DNA from 2 places in the Martelella sp. UBA3392 genome. Region 2 is predicted to be linked to the other one. Evidence: riboswitches for the same ligand, from Rfam matches in the RefSeq annotation. Region 2 holds a riboswitch; the other holds the start of a gene.

What was found. Region 2 has a riboswitch for thiamine pyrophosphate ahead of B4E36_RS22175 (TRAP transporter large permease subunit). Riboswitches for the same ligand answer to the same signal wherever they lie in the genome.
Region 1: another riboswitch for thiamine pyrophosphate. It lies ahead of B4E36_RS06705 (ABC transporter permease); the one in region 2 lies ahead of B4E36_RS22175 (TRAP transporter large permease subunit).

Annotation. Positions count from the first base shown of each region.
Region 1 is NZ_DEPM01000091.1:1,213-12,135, reverse strand. Features, by position in the region: gene B4E36_RS06730 (nucleotidyltransferase family protein) at 1-14, opposite strand, end outside; gene fdhD (formate dehydrogenase accessory sulfurtransferase FdhD) at 28-840, opposite strand; gene B4E36_RS06720 (PLP-dependent aminotransferase family protein) at 845-2,233, opposite strand; gene B4E36_RS06715 (lysine-2,3-aminomutase-like protein) at 2,438-3,496, shown strand; gene B4E36_RS06710 (sugar porter family MFS transporter) at 3,599-4,927, opposite strand; TPP riboswitch at 5,142-5,243, shown strand; gene B4E36_RS06705 (ABC transporter permease) at 5,310-6,065, shown strand; gene B4E36_RS06700 (ABC transporter substrate-binding protein) at 6,096-7,040, shown strand; gene B4E36_RS06695 (hypothetical protein) at 7,194-7,397, shown strand; gene B4E36_RS06690 (tetratricopeptide repeat protein) at 7,404-7,994, opposite strand; gene ykgO (type B 50S ribosomal protein L36) at 8,063-8,188, opposite strand; gene B4E36_RS06680 (5-(carboxyamino)imidazole ribonucleotide synthase) at 8,316-9,389, opposite strand; gene purE (5-(carboxyamino)imidazole ribonucleotide mutase) at 9,386-9,895, opposite strand; gene B4E36_RS06670 (YdcH family protein) at 10,099-10,323, shown strand; gene B4E36_RS06665 (DUF6665 family protein) at 10,419-10,772, opposite strand.
Region 2 is NZ_DEPM01000284.1:28,168-38,623, forward strand. Features, by position in the region: gene uxuA (mannonate dehydratase) at 1-550, opposite strand, end outside; gene B4E36_RS22145 (GntR family transcriptional regulator) at 802-1,497, shown strand; gene B4E36_RS22150 (C4-dicarboxylate TRAP transporter substrate-binding protein) at 1,551-2,534, shown strand; gene B4E36_RS22155 (TRAP transporter small permease) at 2,674-3,198, shown strand; gene B4E36_RS22160 (TRAP transporter large permease) at 3,203-4,483, shown strand; gene B4E36_RS22165 (diguanylate cyclase) at 4,787-6,094, shown strand; gene B4E36_RS22170 (TRAP transporter substrate-binding protein) at 6,121-7,119, opposite strand; gene B4E36_RS22175 (TRAP transporter large permease subunit) at 7,132-8,910, opposite strand; TPP riboswitch at 9,094-9,196, opposite strand; gene B4E36_RS22180 (lytic murein transglycosylase) at 9,295-10,434, opposite strand.

The DNA of each region.
Region 1 (10,923 bases), on a different contig from region 2:
GATACCGCCGACATGACCTCTGATAGTTCAGCCTTCATCGGACCCCGCTGCGACGATCCGGTCGGCGCCGGTGTAGACGCTGAAGCCGTCGCCGCGCGCCGTGGCAATCAGCGTGACGCCGGCGGCCTCGGCGGTCTCGACGGCAAGCGCCGTTGGCGCGGAAATCGCGATCAGCACCGGGCTGCCGGCAATCGCCGCCTTCTGCACCATTTCCACCGAGAGCCGGCTGCTGACGACGATCGCACCCGCGCCTGCATCAATGTCCTCGCGCGCCAGGGCGCCGATCAGCTTGTCGAGCGCGTTATGGCGGCCAACATCCTCGCGCACCATCAGCATGCCATCGCCCGGACGGTAGAAGCCCGCGCCATGAACCGCGCGGGTGGCGGCAAACAGCGGCTGCTCGCGCGACAGCGCCTCCACAGCGGCGTTCACCGCGTCAACCCGCAGGCGAAACTCCGGGGCGGCGATTTTCGGCACATCCCGCACGGCCGCATCGATGCTCTCCAGCCCGCAAAGTCCGCAGCCGACAGGCCCGGCCATGGAACGGCGGCGGGCGGCAAGCGCCTCGGAGCGATCCGCCCGCAGCGTAATCTGCACATCGATGCCCTTGTCGAAGGCAACGACATCTACTGCCTCGATCTCCCAAGCATCCCTGATGATGCTTTCCGTCAGACTGAAGCCATAGGCGAAATCGACGAGGTCTTCGGGCGTCGCCATCATCACCGCATGGGTGGAGCCGCCATAGCTCATGGCCACCGCCATCTCGGCCGCAAGGGGCCGGTCGGCCGCCTCTTCGCGGCTTCCATGGGTGAACAGGGGCTTCAGAGGGGCTCCGGCCATCGCCTCACACCATCACCGGTTTGGGAAGCTGACGCTCGCCCTTCAGGATGGCCGCGATCAGCGCCAGCGACGAGGCGAGTTCGAGCTCGCTCGAGGCGGCAAGCGCCACCCGGATTGCCCGCGGCGCGGCGGCGCGGCCGACATGGAAGCTCGACCCGGCCGCGACAGCAACGCCCCGGCTTTTTGCCCGCTCGACCATCGCCGCCTCGGTGAGGCCCTCCGGCAGCGGTATCCAGACATGCAGCGCGCCGGGCGTCATCCGGCAGGCGATGCCAGCGAGCGCTTTTTCCGCGATCGCGCGACGGCGCATCAGCGCCTGGCGCTGCCAGTTGACGAGCTCGATCGCGGTCCCATCGAGGATCCAGCGGCTGGCGATCTCCGCCATCACCGGTGTCGCCACCCAGTTCGCCGCGAGATAACGGTTGGAAACGGCGGCGGCGAAGCGATCAGGGGCGGCCACGAAGCCGCAGCGCAAGCCGGGGATCGTGTTCTTGGACAGGTCGGTCATGTAGACCGTGCGCTCCGGCGCAAAGGCGGCGACCGGCGGCGGGCGGTTTTCGACGAGCGGTCCCAGCACATCATTTTCGATGATGGCGAGATCGAGCCTGCGGGCAATCGCCGCGATCGCGCGGCGGCGCGGCGCGCTCATCACCAGCGCCTGCGGGCCGGCGGCCGATGGCTGGAGGAAGATCGCCCGCAGACGCTTGCGGCCGGCAACGGCTTCCAGCGCGGCCGGCACAATGCCCTCGCCATCGACTTCCACGCCTTCGAGATCGATGCCGAGATAGCCGGCGAGCGGGCGCACCATCGGGTGGGTCAGAGCCTCCACCGCCAGCGCGCCGCCGGCCGGCACCACTGTCATGAACGCCGCCGTCATCGCATCGCTGGAGCCGTTGGTGACCGTGATGCCGTGGGCCGGCACCTTCAGCCCGCAGGCGGCCAGCCAGTTGACGCCGGCCATGCGGTAGCGCTGGAACAGCGCGTTGGGCATCATCGAGAACGCCAGTTCCGGCGGCATGGTGGCACCGAGATCGGCGAAGGCCGCGCGGAACTTGGCAAGGCTGCGGCTCTCGCAGACCGGCTTCAGGATCGAAAGGTCGATGACGCCGCTGCCGCCCTCGGTGAGATACGGCCGCTCCGGCGCCACCGGTTCCGCCTTGATGTAGGACCCGCGCCCGACCTCGCCGATCACCATGCCGCGCCGCGTCAATTCCTCATAGGCGCGGCTGATCGTCTGCACCGACACCTTGAGATCGGCCGCCATCTCGCGCTGCGGCGGCAGGCGCATGCCGTCGATCAGCAGGCCGCTGCGCACGGCGGCCGCGATCTGTTCGGCAATGGAGAGATAGGCCGGCCGCTTGATCAGCCGGGGATTCGGGCGCCATTTTGTCATCTCCGGATGGTGGGGCAAATCCGGGAGAATGACAAGCGCGCGGCCGAAAGCGGATTGCGGAAAGGCAATGCCAAAACCGTGAAATGCCTAACGCTTGCGAAACGCCTGGCAGGTTTTGAAAACGTGCGCGCCGGACCGGACCGGCTTTGCTTGGCGTAGCAAACCGTTTAGAACGCCCCAAACGAAACCGGCGACGGGGCGGCCATGTCCGAGAGCAAAGCGAAAACCGCGATAACCGACACCGATGCGCTGGTGGCGCGCGGGCTGGTGCCGGCGGAGACGGCGGGCGATATCGCGCGGGTTGCGGAGGATTTCCGCATCCGCATACCGGCCCATATCCTGTCGGCGATCGACACTGTGGCCGCCGATGATCCGCTGGCGCGCCAGTTCGTGCCGGATGCGCGCGAGCTTCAAGCCTATGACGGCGAGATGGAAGACCCGATCGGCGATGGCGCGTTCGAACGCGCCAAGGGCGTCACCCACCGCTATCCCGACCGTGTGCTGCTGAAGCCAACCCATGCCTGCCAGGTCTATTGCCGTTTCTGCTTCCGCCGCGAAACCGTGGGCGAGCCGGAGGCGGCGCTTGACCGGGACGAGCTTGCGGCCGCGCTCGACTATATCCGCGTCCATAGCGAAATCTGGGAGGTGATCCTGTCGGGCGGCGATCCGCTGGTGCTTTCCGACCGCCGGCTTTCCGCGCTGATGAAGGCGCTTGGCGAAATCGGCCATGTCGCCGTAATCCGCATCCACACCCGCGCCCCGCTGGTCACGCCCGAGCGCATTAGCGACGGTCTGGTCGATGCGCTGAAGCAGGCCGGCAAGACGGTCAATATCGTCATCCACATCAACCATCCGCGCGAATTGACGGCAGCAGTGCGCGGCGGGCTCGCCCGCCTTGCCGATGGCGGCATTCCGCTGTTCGCCCAGACCGTGCTGCTGAAGGGCATCAACGACGATGCCGAAACGCTGGCGGCCCTGTTCAAGGCGCTCCTCGCCAACCGGGTCAAGCCGTATTACCTGCACCATCTCGACAAGGCCAAGGGCGTTGCCCATTTCGCCGTGCCGATCGCGCGCGGCCAGGCGCTGATGCGGGCGCTGCAAGGCGCAATCTCAGGGCTCTGCATGCCGACCTATGTGCTTGATATTCCCGGCGGGGCGGGCAAGGCGCCAATCGGCCCTTCCTATCTGGAGCAAACCGGAGAGGCCGAATACGAGGTCACGGACTACCGGGGCGGAGAACATTCCTACTCCGACTGGCGGTAAGCGCCAGCCTGGCCGCGCCGGGGGCGTCATCTCCATTGCGCCCCGCCCTGAGCGAAGGCCAGGGCGAGGATTGCTTCCTTTGGTGGGACGCCGCTGCCGCCCTCAGGCCGCCACGGTGCGCGCCTCGATTTCCTCGAGCGTGATGCCCTTGGTCTCGGGCGCTGCGGCGATCGCGTAGACGATGCCGACGACGCAGAAGAAGGTGAAGATCGCGAAGGTCCCGACAATGCCGATGCCCGCCAGCAATTCCGGAAACGTCAGCGCCACCAGGAAGTTGAAGAACCAGTTGGCGATCGAGGCGAGCGCCATGCCGCGCGGCCTCAGCCTGAGCGGAAACAGCTCCGCCATATAGAGCCAGGGCAACGGGCCGAGACTGACGGCGAAAAAGGCGATGAACGCGAAGATGCCGATCATGGCGAGATAGGGGGTTGCCGCGACATCCATCATCGTCGCCACGGTCACCAGCGCCATCGACAGCGCGGTTCCGATGAAGCCGAGGATCAACAGCTTGCGCCGGCCCATGCTTTCCACCAGATACATCGCGACCACGGTCAGCGCGACATTGACGACGCCGATGCCGACGGTGGCCAGAAGATCGGTCGTGGTGCCGGAAAACCCGGCATTCTTGAAGATTTCCGGGGCGTAATAGATGATCGCGTTGATGCCGGAAAGCTGCTGCAGCACGAACACGATCATGGCGAAGCTCGTTACCGGCAGGATCCCGCGCTTCAGGAAGGCGCTCCAGGCGGGGGCGGCCTCCTCGTCCTTGGCGCTTTCCTGGATCTCGGCGATGATCTCGTCAACCTCGGCGGGCGAGGATTCCGGCTGCAGCTTCGCGATGATATCGCGCGCCTTGTCGGCATTGGAATTGAGCGTCAGCCAGCGCGGCGTTTCCGGCGATAGCAGGATGCCGATCAGCGCCACAATCGACGGGAACACGCCGACGCCGATCATCCAGCGCCAGTCGCCCGATCCGCCAAAGGCCGCGTCCGACATGTAGGAGACCATGATGCCGATGGTGATCATCAACTGGAAGGCGGAGACGATGGTGCCGCGAATGCGCGCCGGCGCGACTTCCGCCAGAAACATCGGCGCGGTCATGGCCGAGGCACCGATGCCGACGCCGATCAACAGGCGGGCAAGGGTCAGCACATACTGGTTGAAGGCGAGCGCGGAAATCAGCGAGCCGACCAGAAAGATCAGCGCGCCGAGGATCAGCATCGGCTTGCGCCCGTAGCGGTCGGTGGTGACCATGGCAAGCAGCGTGCCCGCCACCGCGCCGAGCGGCACGGCGGAGGTGATCACCCCCTCCATGAAGGCCGAAACCGTGAAGTCCTGCTTGATGAACGGCAGAGCCCCGGAAATCACGCCCTGGTCGAAACCGAAGAGCATACCGAACAGCGCTGCCACAATGACGATGGCGATGAGCATGAGTTTTCCTCCGCTTGGACGGCCGCTGCCGCCTTCCCCTCTTATGACCCTTTTTATGAACCGCCGCTGAAAACCGCAAACGGCTCTATACCAAAAGTTGAAAGTCGAAACGGCATCCGTTGTCAAATCCTTTCGGCACTACGCGTTTATATTAGCGGCGTCCGCGACTTCGCCACCGAGCCCCTTGACCGGCGCGCCGACGCGCGGCATAGAAGACGCATCCGAGGGGTGTGTCCGTGACACTGAGATGGCCGATGGCCGAACCCTTGAACCTGATCCGGGTTATGCCGGCGTAGGAACGGAGTTTGGTCTTGAGCGACACGCCCAGAAAATCAGCCTCTTTTGACGCCTCCGCTGCCCGGTTTAGCCGGGGAGAGCGGGATTGAAGCGCACCCTTTCGGCGGCACTCACCTTTTTCGCGATCGTGGCCGGGCTCCTTGCGCTCTGGCAGGCGATCATCGTTTTCGGCGAACTGCCGCGCTATATCCTGCCGCCGCCGCTTGCCGTGCTGGCGAAGTTCCAGACCGCCCACGCGATGCTGCTTGAAGAGGCGCTGGTGACGCTCAGGGAAATCCTGGCGGGCTTTGCCATGGGCGCGGTCTTCGGCGCGGCGGCGGCCATTTTCATCTCGGCCTTTCCCCGCATCGGACGGTTCATCTGGCCCGTTCTGGTGGTGCTGCAATCCTTTCCCGTCTTCGTCATCGCGCCGATGCTGGTGCTCTGGTTCGGCTTCGGCATCGCCTCCAAGGTGGTGATGACGACGATCATCGTGTTCTTCCCCGTCGCCTCCAGTTTTGCCGACGGGCTGAGGCGCACCGATCCGGAAATCGTGGCCGCGGCCCTGCTCGATGGCGCGGGGCATTTCGAGATGTTGCGCCACATCCGCCTGCCCCTGGCTCTCCCTCATCTTTTTTCCGGCCTCAGGATCGCGGCCCCGCTCGCTCCGCTCGGCGCGGTGGTCGGCGAATGGGTGGGGTCAGCCGGCGGGCTCGGCTTTCTCATGGTCCAGGCCAATGCCCGCATGCAGAGCGAGACCGTGTTCGCCGCCATGCTGATCCTCGCGCTCGAGGCCGTGCTGTTTCGAAAGGCGGTGGATCTCGCCGCTCCCTTCTTCACCCGCTGGTCGCATGAGGATTGAGCGGCCGGCTCAACCGAACAGGAGAATGACATGCTGAAGAAACTCGCTTTCGCCGCCGCTCTTGCCCTGGCTCCCGGGCTGGCGAGCGCCGCCGATAAGCTCGACGTGATCCTCGAATGGTATGTAAACCCCGACCACGCTCCGCTGGTGATCGCCGCCGAAAACGGCTATTTCGCTGATGAGGGGCTCGACGTGGAACTGGTGCCGCCATCCGACCCGTCGATGGTGCCGCGCATGGTGGCGACCGGCAAGGTCGACATCGGCATTCACTACCAGCCCAACCTCTATCTCGATCACGAGGCCGGCATTGATATCGTGCGCTTCGGCACGCTGGTCTCAACCCCGCTCAACACGCTGACGGTGCTGAAAGACGGGCCGATCAAATCCGTCGCCGACCTGAAGGGCAAGAAGATCGGCTTCTCGGTGGCCGGGATCGAGGACGCGGTGGTGGCCACGATGCTGAAAAACGCCGGCCTCACCAAGGACGACATCACCCTCATCAACGTCAATTTCGCGCTCACCCAGTCGCTGCTTTCGCAACAGGTCGACGCGACCATCGGCTCGTTCCGCAATATCGAATTGCCGCAGATGCGGATCGCCGGCCACGAAGGCAAGGCCTTCTTCCCGGAAGAGCATGGCGTGCCGGTCTATGACGAGCTGATCTACGTGACCCGCAGCGACATGCTTGACGACGACCGGCTGCCGCGCTTCCTCGATGCTGTGGAAAAGGCGACGGTCTTCATCGTCAACCATCCGGAGGCGGCATGGGAGAGCTTTGCCAAAGCCTATCCCGATCTCGACGACGAGCTGAACCGCCAGGCCTTCGCCGAATCGATCGTCCGCTTCGCCAAGCGTCCCGCCGCCACCGATGCCGAGCGGTATGAACGATTCGGCGCGTTCATGGCGGAAAACGGGCTGATCTCCGAAGCGCCGCCGGTCGATGCAATCTCCGTCTCGCTATCGAAGGAAAAATGAACCGGCCTTAAATCGCCACAAAAGCACATTATAAAGAAGTGAAAGAGGCGGCTCGCGGGCCGCCTCGCTATTTCGGTCTTTTGTGACGACAATTGCGGCGATACCGCCATGCAAAGACCGATCTCTACCCTTTTTGCGACAGGAGATCGGATCATGAAACTTGCCGGCCTCGTGCTGGTGGTGGTCGGGCTTGCGGGCCTCACCATCCGCATCTTGCTCTATCAATATCCCGACGTCGCGGGCACGATCGAGGGCAGCCTTTTGAGCCCGCTTTCACACCTGACGATCGCCGTCGGCGCGGCGCTGCTGGCGCTCCACCTCCTCTACCGGGTGCTGCGCCACGTCATGCATTTCTGAAGTCCGTTAAATCCGCTTGCCCGCACGCTCGTTCAGCGTGCTTTCCACAAAGGCCGCGACATCGCGGTCGGCGGGATAGAATTCGAGATAGCGCCGCCACACTTCGACCGACGCCTCCTGCCGCCCGGTCCTGTCGAGGATCGTCGCCATCAGGCCGAGCGCGCCGAAATCGCGCGGCTCCAGCGAAAGCGATGTACGGATATCGTCCATGGCGCGTTCGAGATCGCCATGGGTGTAATGGAGCACGGCGCGCTTGCGGTAGGGGGCGGCCTCGTCCGGCCTCAGCGCAATCGCCTCCGACAGGAAATCGAGCGCCGCTGCGCTGCGGCCATTGTTTTCCGAATCATCCGACCATTCGATCAGCAGGGAAACCGTGGGGCTCGGCGAGCGATCGAGATATTCGTCGATCTGGCGGGCAAGGTCGGCCGCCCGTCCGGCATCGCTTGTGCGTTTCAGCCGGTCGTAAAGCCTGTCAAGCGGGTCGGACTCGACAACCGCATCCGGCATCGCGGAAACCTGTTCGTCCGCGGCGTTGCCTTGGGCAAGCGCCGGCAGCGGGCCGGCGGCCAGAGCGGCGAGTATCAGAATGGCGGACATAGAAAAGCGCATGACGGGAATGGTATCCCGTCATGGCGAAAATTCAAACAGATAATGCGTTGATTTTCTCAGCCCTGACGGGCCTTGAAGCGCGGATTCTGCTTGTTGATGATGTATACCCGGCCCTTGCGGCGCACCAGACGGTTTTCCCGGTGACGGGACTTGAGCGCCTTGAGCGAATTCTTGATCTTCATGTTTTCGATCCGCTGTTTGTGCCGCTCTCGACTGATCAGTAAAGGCGGTCAGTATTGACATTCAAAGGCGCGCCTTGAAAAAGCGCGCCCGACAGTGGCCGCTACCTAGCGAATGATCGCCGCCAAGTCAACCGTCGCGACGCTTTTCCAGCACGGTGACATGGCCCATTTTCCGCCCTGCCCGAGTTTCAGCCTTGCCATAGAGATGCACGAGCGCGCCTTCGGTCGTCATCCACGCCCCGATCCGCTCCATATCGTCGCCGACGATGTTGTGCATAACGCAATCGCTGTGGCGGACGGGGTCGATCAGCGGCAGGCCGCAAACGGCGCGGATATGCTGCTCGAACTGGGAGAGAACGCAGGCCGCCTCGGTCCAGTGGCCGGAATTGTGGACGCGCGGCGCGAATTCGTTGGCGATCAGCCTGCCGTCGCGGGCGACGAACAGTTCCAGCCCCAGCACGCCGACATAATCGAGCCCGATCAGAAGCCGCTCCGCCGCCGCGCGGGCCGCCGCGCCGGTCTGCGAAGACACATTGGCCGGGACGGTGGAGGTTCGCAGGATGCCGTCGCGATGCACATTCTCGGCCGGGTCGAAGCAAACGATCGTGCCGTCCATGCCGCGCGCCGCAATCACCGAGATCTCGCGGTCGAAATCGATCCACTCCTCGAAGATCGCGGGCGCGCCATCAAGCGCTGCAAAAGCGGCCTCCGGGTTATTGCCGCTGCCGTCAAACACCCACTGACCCTTGCCGTCATAGCCGAAGCGCCGGGTCTTCAACACGCCGCTTCCGCCAAATGCCTCGAGCGCTAGCGCCAAATCATCGGCCGTATCGACCGCACGGAACCCGGCGGTGGCGATGCCGCTGTCGTTGAGGAAGGTCTTTTCGGTGAGCCGATCCTGCGAAACGGAAAGCGCGCGCGCCGGCGGGTAGACCGGCCGTTCGCCGGAGAGAATCGCCGCGCTTTTCTCCGGCACGTTTTCGAATTCATAGGTGATCACTTCACAGGCGCCGGCAAGTTCAAAAAGCGCCGCCTCGTCATCATAAGCCGCCACGATATGGCGGTTTGCGACCTGGGCGGCCGGGCAATCTTGCTGCGGTTCCAGAATAACGGTGCGGATCGAAAGCCGGGCGGCCGCCATGGCCAGCATGCGGCCAAGCTGGCCGCCGCCGATGATACCGATGGTTTTCATGAAACTCATTCGTCCTTGTCGATGGGGTATTCGGCAACGCTTGCCGCCTGGCGCACGCGGTATTCATCCAGCCTGCCCGCAAGCTCGGGATCGGCAAGCGCCAGGACGGCAGCCGCCAGAAGCGCAGCATTGACCGCGCCGGCCTTGCCGATGGCGAGCGTTCCGACGGGTATGCCCGCCGGCATCTGCACGATAGACAACAGGCTGTCCTGGCCGGACAAGGCGCGCGACTGAACCGGTACGCCGAAGACCGGCAGCGGCGTCAGCGCCGCCATCATGCCCGGCAGATGGGCCGCCCCGCCGGCACCGGCGATGATGATCTGAAAGCCTTCGGCGCGGGCGCTGCGGGCGAACTCATACATGCGGTCCGGCGTGCGGTGGGCGGACACGATCCGCGCATCGTAATCGATGTCGAGAATATCGAGAATGTCGGCGGCGTTCTTCATCGTTTCCCAGTCGGACTGGGACCCCATGACGATGGCGACTGGCGGATTCTTGATCGGGCTCATCGGCATTCCATTGTTTCAACAAATTCGACGAATGTGGCACGCGCCGACCATGCGTCGTTTCGGGCGAAACACGCTCTAGCATCAATCGTTTTCGGTGAAAAGCAAGGCGCCGGGGAGATCACGCGTGCCTGGGGCAAAATGCCCTCACAAAATCACATTTCCGCCTTCGACAAACGTCTTCGATCATGGCATGCTGATATTGCACTTTGATGACGAGGCGCCGCATCCGGCGGCGCGAAACCAAAGGAAGGACGTGTGCAATGACAGTTCAGACGCATCTTGCCGCACTCGAGGAAAAGCATTCCGAACTTGAGAGGAAGCTTCACGACATAATGGCTTCGCCGTCCAGCCACGACCAGGAAATCGCATCGATCAAACGCAGGAAACTTCACCTGAAAGACGAGATTGAACGCCTCCATCACTCAGCGAATTAAGACACCCCCTGTCCTCAAACGCCCCGGCCCAAAACCGGGGCGTTTTTGTTTTGCGCAACGCGTTTCTGACCGATGGCTCGAAGCCCCCGCTATATTTAAACCCCGTCGTCCTTCTCCCGCTTCTTCATCACCCCGATCCTGAGCATCACCTCGCGCGGTATGTCATAGGTCGACTTCAGATGATGGTCGGTGCGAAGCCCCAGATAGTCGCGCTGGATGAACAGCGCGAAGGCGCGGTCGGCAGCCGCCTGCACCAGTTCATCGCGATCCTGATTGGAGCCCGGCGTCTCGTCGTGACGCCTGAGCGCCGCCAGCGCCTCCTCCAGCCGTCCGCCAATCCGCCCCAACGCCTGCGCCGTCTCCTGCATGATTTCGTATTGCAGGGCGTCCAGATCGGGATCGAGCGGCCTGCTGCTGGTGCCCGGCAATATCGGTTTCCTGGTGGCCATGATCTTTTCCTTGCGTCTTCCCCGAAGATCGTAAGGTGAACGCGCGAGGTCAAGGGTTTGAAACCAAACGCGGGCCAACCGTAAATCTGCGGCAGACTTGTCATATGGCGTTATAAGACCTATATTTCGCCAAACGGCAATAACGGGATCG
Region 2 (10,456 bases):
CGATGTTCTTTGCCAGTTCAGCCTTGCGCGCTTCATCCATTTCGCCAAACCGGCGGTCGGCCTCGGCGCGCACATCCTCGGCGAAATCCTCATGCGCGTCGGGACGCTTCAGGATATGGATATCGAAGGCGGCAAAATCGGCGTAGTCGAAACGCATGCAGGTCGCGCCGGTCTTCAGCCGATAGGCGAGATCGGTGCGGGTCCAGTCCAGCACCGGCATGAAATTATAGCAGATTGTCTCGATACCGGCCTCGGCGAGATTTGCCATGCTTGACTTGTAATTGTCGATGTGGCGGCGCCAGTCGCCCTTCTGCTTCTTGATATCCTCGGAAACCGGCAGGCTTTCGACCACTTCCCATTTCAGCCCGGACGGCGTGCCGTCGCTCATCAGCGATAGCTCGGCCTGCCGCCCAGCGATCTCGGCTGGCGTCCAGACCTCGCCGGTCGGGACATGATGCAGCGCGGTGACCACGCCTTCGACGCCAGCCTGCAGCATATCGTCGATCGATACGCGATCCAAAGGTCCGAACCAGCGCCATGTCTGCCGCATACTCTCTCTCCCGAAACATTTTTCATCTCATTAGAGCATTTCCGATGGAAACCGAATCCCCGGAAATGCCCAATCCATTTGTTTTTACGCGTGTCCGGTCGGCAAACGGTATCCACTTTTCCTGGACGCGCTCAAGCAGCCGGGCCCGGGCGCGCAAACACCCGGATGGCCACGGCACAGGCTTAGCATTGAAATGTCCTGTTGACTAGTATGGAAGTATGGTTCAACCTGAAACCATAGGGAGGAACGCAATGCTGCCAGAGACAGTGCAAACGACGATTGCTCCGGGCGCGCCGGTCGGCGCCCAGCTGCATGGCATTCTGCGTGACCTCATTCTTCACAACGATCTGCCGCCCGGCTCCAGGCTTTCCGAGTCGGAGCTTGCGGCCCGCTTCGCCGTCAGCCGCCAGCCAGTGCGCGAAGCCTTCATCAAGCTTTCGGAGGAAGGCCTGCTGGAAGTTCGTCCGCAGCGCGGCACATTCGTGCGCCGGATATCGCAGGCCGCCGTCATGGATGCCCGCTTCGTGCGCGAAGCGATCGAGGCCGATATCGTCAAGCTTCTGGCTGCAAGACCCGACGCCGGGCTGGTCGAGGAATTGCGGCTCCAGTTGCAGGAACAGCGCGAAGCGGCCCGCACCGACGCCGCGCGCTTCATCAAGCTGGACGAACTGTTTCACAAGACGCTGGCCGACGCCGCCGGAAAGGCGCGCGCCTGGGCCCTGATCGAGGGGCTGAAGGTGCAGATGGACCGTGTCCGCTATCTCAGCCTGCTGCGCTTCCCGATGGTCAAGCTCACCGCCCAGCACGAAGCCATTGTCAACGCGATCGGCGATGGCGACCAGCAAGCGGCGGAGGCCGCGGTGCGCGGGCATATGCGCGAGATCCTGAGCGACCTGCCCGCGATATTCGAGGAAAAGCCTGAGTTTTTCGAGGAGCCGGGACGCTAGGCCCCGGACATTGCCACCGGGGCAACGCCCCGCCGTCTGAATGGGAGGACGATATGAACTACATCGCCAATATCAAAAGCATCGCGCTTGCCGGCCTTGCCGCAAGCCTGATGGCGGGCACAGCGCTTGCCGCCGACTATACGCTGAGCGTCAACACCGCGCTCGCCACCACGGACCCGCTCTACAAGGGCCTGGAGGCCTTCCGCGACAATGTTGCCGAAGCCTCCGACGGCGCGCTCGAAGTGCGCCTGTTCCCGAATTCGCAGCTTGGTCCCGACGAGGACGTGCTGGAACAGGCGCGCGCCGGCGCACCGGTTGCGGTCGTGGTCGACGGCGGCCGCCTTGCCGTTTTCGTCAACGAATTCGGCGTGCTGGGCGCGCCCTACCTCGCCAATGGCTATGACGGCATCCGCAAGGTCGTCACCTCCGATATGTTCGACGAATGGGCGACGACGCTTAACGACGAGGCCGGCCTCGACGTCCTGAGCTTCAACTGGTGGCAGGGCGAACGCCATCTTCTGACCAAGAAGCCGATCAACGGACCGGATGACCTTTCCGGCGTTCGCATGCGCACCCCCGGCGCGCCGGTCTGGACCGGCACGATCGAGGCCATGGGCGCGACGCCGACGCCGATGCCCTGGGGCGAGGTCTATTCCGCGATCTCCTCGAATGTCATCGATGGAGCGGAAGCGCAGCTTCCCGCCGTCGTCGGCGCCAAGCTCGACGAAGTCATCACCAACATCACGCTGACCGGTCATATCAACCTGATCACCGGCCTCATCACCTCCGCCGTGTGGGTGGATTCGCTGCCGGAAAACCTGCAGACGATCCTGCACGAGGAAGCGCTGAAGGCCGGCGACATCGCCTCCTACGGCACCAGGGACGCGCTGGCGAGCCTGGAACAGCAGTTGAAAGACAATGGCGTGATGGTCGAGGAGATCGACGTCACCCCGTTCAAGGAAAGAACGGCCGTGGTCTACGACAATCTCGGCTATGGCGATCTGCGCGACAAGCTTCAGGCAATCGCCGCGCAGTAAGCCTGCGGGCCCTGCCGAAAACCGGTCGCGCCCTGCTCCAGAGGCGCGGCCGAAAACAACATTCGGCTTCCACTGCGGGAGCCCAGGAAAAACACGCCGGGGAGCTGTCGCTCCTCGCGCCATATCGGGAGGGGCCACCATGCCCGGTTTCCTCGCTAAGATCGAATATGTCGCAGGCGCGACCCTGCTTGCGGTCATCACCTTTCTGGTGTTCATCGCCGCGACCATGCGTTTCTTCGGCCATCCGCTGATCTGGTCCGTCGATCTTGCGCAGCTTCTGTTCATCTGGCTCTGTTTCATCGGCGCGACGCGGGCCATGCGCGAGCGCGGCCATCTGGGCGTCGATTTCCTGGTCCGCCCGTTTCCGCACCGCTACCGGCTGGCATTGGAGACGGCGCTTGCCGCGCTGTTCCTCGCCTTTCTCATGCTGCTTGCCTATGAGGGCTACAAGCTCACCATGCTCAACAAGGAACGCCAGTTCGGCGATTCCGGCCTCTCCTATGCCTGGGTGACGATTGCCGTGCCCGCCGGCTGCGTGATGCTGTCGATCTCGATCCTCGGCAATCTCTGGCAGGCCTGGCGCAAGGTGAAGGACGGGACGCTGGTTTTCACCCGCACCGCGGCCTACGACGAACCGGTGGTCCACGCCGGTCCGGCGGAGTAAGCCCATGGCCCTGATCGGTATCGTCTTCTTCGCCCTGATGCTGCTCGGCGCGCCGATTGCCTTCGCGATCGGCATTTCGGGCTTCACCTTCTTCCTGACCTCCGACATCATGCCGGTTTCGATCGGCGTGCAGAAGATCGCGACCGTTTCGCAAAGCTTTCCGCTGCTGGCGGTGCCGTTCTTCGTGCTCGCCGGCCACTTGATGAACGAGAGCGGCATTACCGACCGGCTGTTCACCTTTTCCAAGGTCGCCGTCGGCTGGATGGCGGGCGGCCTCGCGCAGGTCTCGATCATCCTGTCGACGCTGATGGGCGGCGTGTCCGGCTCGGCCGTCGCCGACGCCGCCATGGAAGCGCGCGTGCTCGGTCCGCAGATGATCTCCAACGGATACTCCAAGGGCTATTCCTCCGCCGTGATCGCGATGTCCTCGCTGATCACCGCGACCATTCCGCCATCGATCGGCCTGATCCTCTACGGCTATGTCGGCCAGGTCTCGATCGGCCGGCTGTTCATGGCCGGCATCGTGCCCGGCGTGCTGATGATGGCGTTCCTGATGGTCGCCGCCTGGCTCGTCGCCCGCAAGCGCAACTACGTCATGAGCGACATGAGGAAGCCGACGCCGGGCGAACTCGGCCGCGCCGCCTGGGGCGCCAAATGGGCACTGCTGTTTCCCGTGCTTCTGATCGGCTCGATCCGCGGCGGGCTGTTCACGCCGTCGGAAGTCGGCGCGTTTGCAGTGGTCTACGCGATCCTCGTCGGCGTCTTCGCCCACCGGGTGATGACCTTTGAAACGATCAAGCGGGCCTTCGGCCATGCACTCTCGGATATCGGCCTGATCATGCTGATCATCCTGATGTCGGGCATGATCGGGTTCGCGATCATCTTCCTTCAGGTGCCGCAGAGCGTCGCGGGCTTCATGCTGGAAAGCCTCGCCAATCCGGTTCTGATCGTCACCGTCATCCTGATCGGCCTGTTCATCGCCGGCCTGTTCTTCGAAAGCACGATCCTGGTGTTGCTGCTGACGCCGATCCTCGTCCCGGTTGTGGTCAAGGCGGGTGTCGACCCGGTTCATTTCGGTATCCTGATGATGACCATCGTCACCTTCGGCGGCATGACGCCGCCGGTCGGCGTCGCGATGTTCACGGTCTGCAGCCTGCTGGACACCAAGATTGAGGATTATGTGAAAGAATCCTGGCCGTTCATCGCCGCCATCATGGCGCTGGTGGCGCTGCTTCTGTTCGTGCCGGGTATCGTGCTGTTCCTGCCGAACCTGATGTACGGATAGCTGCGTCACGCAGGCTTTCGGCCCCGCAGCCCATGACGGCGGGGGAGCCGTGCGATCAACTCCCGCGTGCGAACCCGATCCCTCCGGAATCGCTGCGACATGCCGCCGCTCGCCGCGAGGGAGATCAATCTCCGGCGCGTTGCCGCTCAACGAAAGCGCCGCGCATGCTCAAGGTGGCTTACCGCCCGGGCCAAATGACAACTTGGAGATAGTTGAACCGGCCCCCTGTTCAGTCTAGGGCAGCACCACCGAAACACACCGGAAAAGCGAACAACGGCATGATGCCGCGGGGGATATTGTTGGATGGACAAATCGGGTGATCCCGGCCTGTTTGGCCGCTGGTTCCGAGGGCTTTCTCTCAGGGCCTGGCTGATCGTCGGCTTCATGATGGCGCTGCTGCCGGTCGCGGCCCTTTCCGCCTTCTGGTATCTGGACTATCGCGATCAGTTGCGCGAGCCTTTCCGGCAGGTTCTGCATACCCAGCACAAGGTATCGCTGGCGCTGGAGCGGATCCAGGGCAATCTCTGGGATATCGCTACCGACGTGAACGACTTCGCGCAAACCGGAGACGAAAGCTACCGCGATCGTTTCGAGGCGGCCGAGCGCGATATCGCCGTCCACCTGCGCGATCTGGAAATGATAACGGAGACGTATCCCTCCTTTGATCCCGTGCTCGAAGGCGTGCGCCAGCAATGGACGCTGCTGCTGCAGGCCGCTTCGGATGTTGCCCCTCTGCCCGGCGGCGCCGATCAGCCCCTGATGCGCTTTGAAAGCGTCATCGGCGAAACCGGCAAGCGCGTGGAAAGCATTGCCGAGAGCATGCGCCTGCTAAACGAGGAAAGCCACCGACAAGCGCTCGAAACGATGGAGCGGCTCGACCGTTTTGCCGCGATTGCAGGTGTTTTGGCGCTGGTTTTTTCCGGGATCGGCATATTCATCATCGACCAGGCTCTGATCCGCAGCACCGACAAACTGGTCGAGGGCGCGATGCTGGTCGCCGGCGGCACGCGCAACCGCGAGATCGAGGTGCAGGTCCCGCCGGAGCTTGCCTCCGTGGCGCAGGCCTTCAACACCATGCTCAAGCAGATCAACCAGCAGGAAAATGCCCTCTCCGCGGCCGCGCGCGCCGATGGCCTGACCGGCCTCTACAACCGGCGCGAGTTCGACCGCGCCCTCGACGAGGCCATCGCCGTATCGAAGGAGAGCGGCGAGCCGTTTTCCCTGCTGATGATCGACGTCGACCATTTCAAGCAGTTCAACGACACCCATGGCCATCTCGCGGGCGATGATGCGCTCAGGCAGGTTGCGGATACGATTGAACTGAGCGCGCGCGAGAATGACCGGGCCTATCGTTATGGCGGCGAGGAATTCGCGATGATCCTGCCCGGACTTCGAACCTACGAGGCGACTGCGATCGCCGAGCGTCTTTGCAACACCATTGCCGCGCATACGCTCATCCTACCGGACGGGCAGAAGCAGTCGCTGACGGTCAGCATCGGCATATCCGTCTTCAGCCCGCGGGTTTCGCCGCCCAATATCATCGAACTCGCCGACCGCGCGCTCTATGCCGCCAAGATGGAAGGCCGCAATCAGGTGAAGGTCACCGGCTGACCTTCGAAGGCGGTTTCGGGCGTAGCTCAGCCCTGCGCTACCGCCTCGATCATCTCCATTCCCCCGACGAGGGGCGCAAAATCGCTCCACACGCCCCGCGCCCCCGCGCGCCATGCCTCCATCTCCTCCGGCTCAAGGAAAGTGGCGCCATTCGCCTTGGCAAGCGCCACGGATTGCGCCTCATCCTCGACGATCAGGCGATTGAAATAGAGCGCGGCCTCGGCCGAGATCGCGCCGAGGACGGTCTGTGTTTCGGAATCGAGACTGTTCCAGAAGCCGGCTGAAAAATAGAGCACCCCGGCGGCGCGGATATGGCGGGTTTCGGTCATGTACGGCACCACCTCGTAGAGCTTGAACCCGGCATAGGCCGATTTCGTCAGATCCATGGCATCCGCCACGCCGGTGGCGAGCGCGTTATAGGTTTCAGTGATCGGGATGCCGACCGGCGTCGCGCCATAGGCGCTCCACAGGCGCGTGTGGAGCGGGGTGTTGATGACGCGGATGGTCTTGCCTTCCATCTGCCCTGGCCGCGTGATCGGCGCCTTGGCCAGCAGGTTGCGGGCACCGTAATCGATGAAGCCGCCGACGATGAACTGCTCTTGCGCAAGCCGGGCCGAGAGGTCATCGCCTATCGGGCCGGTAACGACGTCGCGAAGATGGGCGGCATCGCGAAACAGGAAAGGCAGGTCGAGCAACTGCAATTGCGGCGTCCAGGCCGAAAGCGCCGAAACGGTGGAGAGGCTCGCCTGCACCGATCCGAGACGGATATTCTCGGCCACCTGCTTTTCGCCGCCGAGCGCGCCATTGGTCACGATCCGGAAACGGAACCGGCCCGGAAGCCGCTGCTCGACCTCTGCGGCGAAGAAGCGCCAGACCATGGTTTCCGGCTTGTCCTCGCCAAGGAGCGAGGCGATGAGGACATCGCGCGTGGCGGCGCTGGCGGTTCGCAGATGGGCGGGCGCGGCAAGCACTGCCACGGCAGCAGCGCCTGTTTTCATGAGACTGCGACGGTTGAGCGAAGTCATGGCAGATACCTTTCAGACAGGAACAGCGAAGAGGGTGATGATGGAGAGGGCGGCGAGAAGCGCCAGAAGAAAGGGACGCATCGCCCTGAACAGGCTTTCCGGCGAAAGACCGGTGACGCCGCCGACCACGAAGGCCAGCATGCCGACCGGCGGGGTGAGCCCGCCGATCATCAGGTTGACGACGAGGACGACGCCAAAGCGGACCGGATCGATCCCGGCGGAAACCGCCACCGGCAGCAGAACGGGGCCGAGGAGCAGGATCGCCGCCCCGATATCCATCACCAGGCCCGTAATCAGCAGGATCACATTGGCGAGCAGGAGCACGGCAACGGCGCTGCCCCCGAACAGGCCGGCGAGGTGGCGCACAAGCCCGGCGATATCATCGATCGCGAGCAGGAAGGCGACGGGGGCCGCCGCCCCGATCAGGAGACCGATCGCCGCCGCCTCTGCCGCCGACTGGCGGAAGGCGGCGACAATGCTTGAACCGGAACGGCGGGACGTTGCTGCCAGGATCAGCGTGTAGAGTGCCGCAAGACCCGCCGCCTCGGTCGTCGTGACGATGCCCAGGCGAATGCCGAACACCACGATCAGGCCGAGGCCGAAGGCCGGCAGGGCCGCGATACCGGCCTGCCTGCGCGTTACCGCCGAAGCCGGCGGCGCGCCGCTCGCGGCCCCCATCGCAAGCCTTATCGCGACGGCGAGGCAAACCGCCATCAGCAGGCCGGCAAACAGCCCGCCGACAAGCAGCGCGCCGACGGAGAGATTGGTCGCCGTCGCCAGAATGAGAAAGGCGATCGACGGCGGGATGACGTTGTCGAGAACCGAGGATGCGGCGACAAGCGCGCCGGCGCGGGCGGGCGGATAGCCATGGCGCACCAGTTCGGGATGGAACGTCGAAGCGGCGAAGGCCGCATTGGCAACCGATGAGCCGGACGCGCCGGAAAACAGAACCCCTGTCAAAAGCGTCGTCTGCGCCAACCCGCCACGATAATGGCCAACGAGCGAGGCCGCGAACTGCACGAGCTTTCCGGCCGCACCCGAGAGCTTCAGAAACGCGCCCGCGAGGAGAAAGAACGGGATCGCCAGCAGCAGGAATTTCGACATGCCCGCCACCGTATTGGCGATGATCGCCTGCTCCGTCTGCAACGCCCCGAAAGCGATCGCGCCGTAGGATGACGCCAGAAACACATGGGCAAGCGGCGCGCCGGCGATGAGGCCGAGCGCGGCGGCAAGGGCGAGCGGCAGGCTGGCCGGTAGTGCGATATCGATCGCAAACCGGCCGACAGCCCAGTAAACAAACCCGCCGAGCGCGAAGCCGAAGATCAGCCGCGCGCCGCTTGAGCGCTCCAGGCGGCGCAGGCAGAGCAGCACGAGCAGACCCAGCCCGCCCGCCACCGGAAAGGCGAAGCGCACCCATTCCGGAAGCCCAAGCGTTGGCGACATTCCGCCGAGCAACGCGATCGCGTCACGTCCGCCGAGGCACAGGATCAAGCCCGCGACGACGCTGAAGCCGTCGGCCACGGCAGCGAGCACGCTGGATGCCCGATCGGAGAGCAGTCTTGCAAGCCCATCGAGCCGCATCGACAGCGGGCCCGAAAGGGTAAGCGGCAGGCCGGCCGAGATCAACGCGATGTTCAGCCAGATTCCCAGATCCTCCATGCCGATGACGCCGGTATGGAAGCCATAGCGCAGCACGACGCCCGCCACGACAAGGGCGAGCATCGCCATCAGAATGACGGCGGCGAGCATGCCGAGCGCCGTTTCCAGCGTGTCCGCAAACCGTCCGGCCATGCGACGGATCGCCATCATGCGCATGGACGATGCCGCTCGAGGGCGAAGCCTTTTTCAGGACAGCCGTTCGGAAGGCTGAACCAGCGGCGGCCCGCGCATGGTATTGGAAGGCAAGGCTTCATGATGCGATCCCCAGGATGTTGCAATCACGGAGACCGGCGGAGAAGAGAAAGGTTATGGCAGAGCGGCCAGATTTTCCGTTCCTACGCCGGCATGACCCGGATCAGGTTCAAGGGTCCGGCTCACCGCCGTCTCAGCATCGCAGGATGCACCCCTCGGAATAGTCAGGTTTTGTCCGGCTTTTGGGCCACTGTCAATGGCATGCCGGAAGCGTAGCGTCTGGCGGCAACGCAAGAAAACTTGCGAGCGTTCCGCCGAAGCGTTTTACTGAAGCCTTTGCAGCAGAGCCATCGACGGTTCGCCCGTGACATTCAGCCCGTTCTGCCTCTGATAGGCGGCGATCGCCGCGCGGGTCTGGTCGCCGAACACGCCGTCGATCGTGCCGGCATCGTAGCCCGCCGCCGAAAGCCGCGACTGTAATTCCTTGCGCTGGTCGGCGCTGAAGCCGTAATTGTCATCGGGAAAACTGCCCCTGAGCGGGCCGGCGCCCGCGATCCGGTCAGCGAGATATCCCACGCCCAGCGCATAATTGGTGGAATTGTTGTAGCGCTTGATGACGTTGAAATTGTGCCCGACGACGAAGACCGGACCACCCGCCTGCGGCTGTATCCTGGTGCCGTCGATGGCAGCGCCGGGCGAGCCCTCTTCGCCGCCCCAGGGCTGACCTTTCCGCCAGCCCGAGCGGGCAAGATAGTTCGCGGTGCTGGCCAGCGCGTCGGTCGGGTCGGCGTCCCAGATATCGCGCCGCCCGTCGCCGTTGAAATCGACGGCATAGCCGAGATAGGAGGTCGGGATGAACTGGGTATGGCCCATGGCGCCGGCCCAGCTTCCGGTCATCCGTTCGGGCGTGATATCGCCGTTCTGCAGGATCCGCATCGCCCCAACAAGCTGGTTTTCGAAGAAGGCGCCGCGCCGCCCTTCGACGGCCAGCGTCGAGAGCGACGAGACCACAGGAATGCTGCCGCGCCGCTCGCCATACATGCTCTCCAGGCCCCATATGGCGACGATCACATTGGCGTCGACGCCATAGGTCGCCTCGATCCGGTCCAGCACATCGCGATAGCGGGCGTAGTTCGCCCGCCCCTTGGCGACACGCTCGTCTGACGCGGCGATGGCCAGATAGTCTTCCAGCGTGCGCTTGAACTCGGTCTGGTTGCGGTCTTGCTCGATAACCCCCGGCGTGTATCCGGCATTGGCGAAGGCCGCCGTCAGGGTGTCGTTGGAAATCCCGCGCGCCGCTGCGCGTTGCTTGAACCCGGCCACCCACGCGTTCCATTCCGGATTGGCCACCGGCCGCATCGCCGGATCGGCAACGGAGGAAAAACTGCCAACCGAACTGTTGGTGCATGCTGAAAGCGCTGCAGCAATCGCCCCGAGAGAAAACGCGCGCCGTGTCAAATCCATACCAGTACCCCGCTCCATTCGT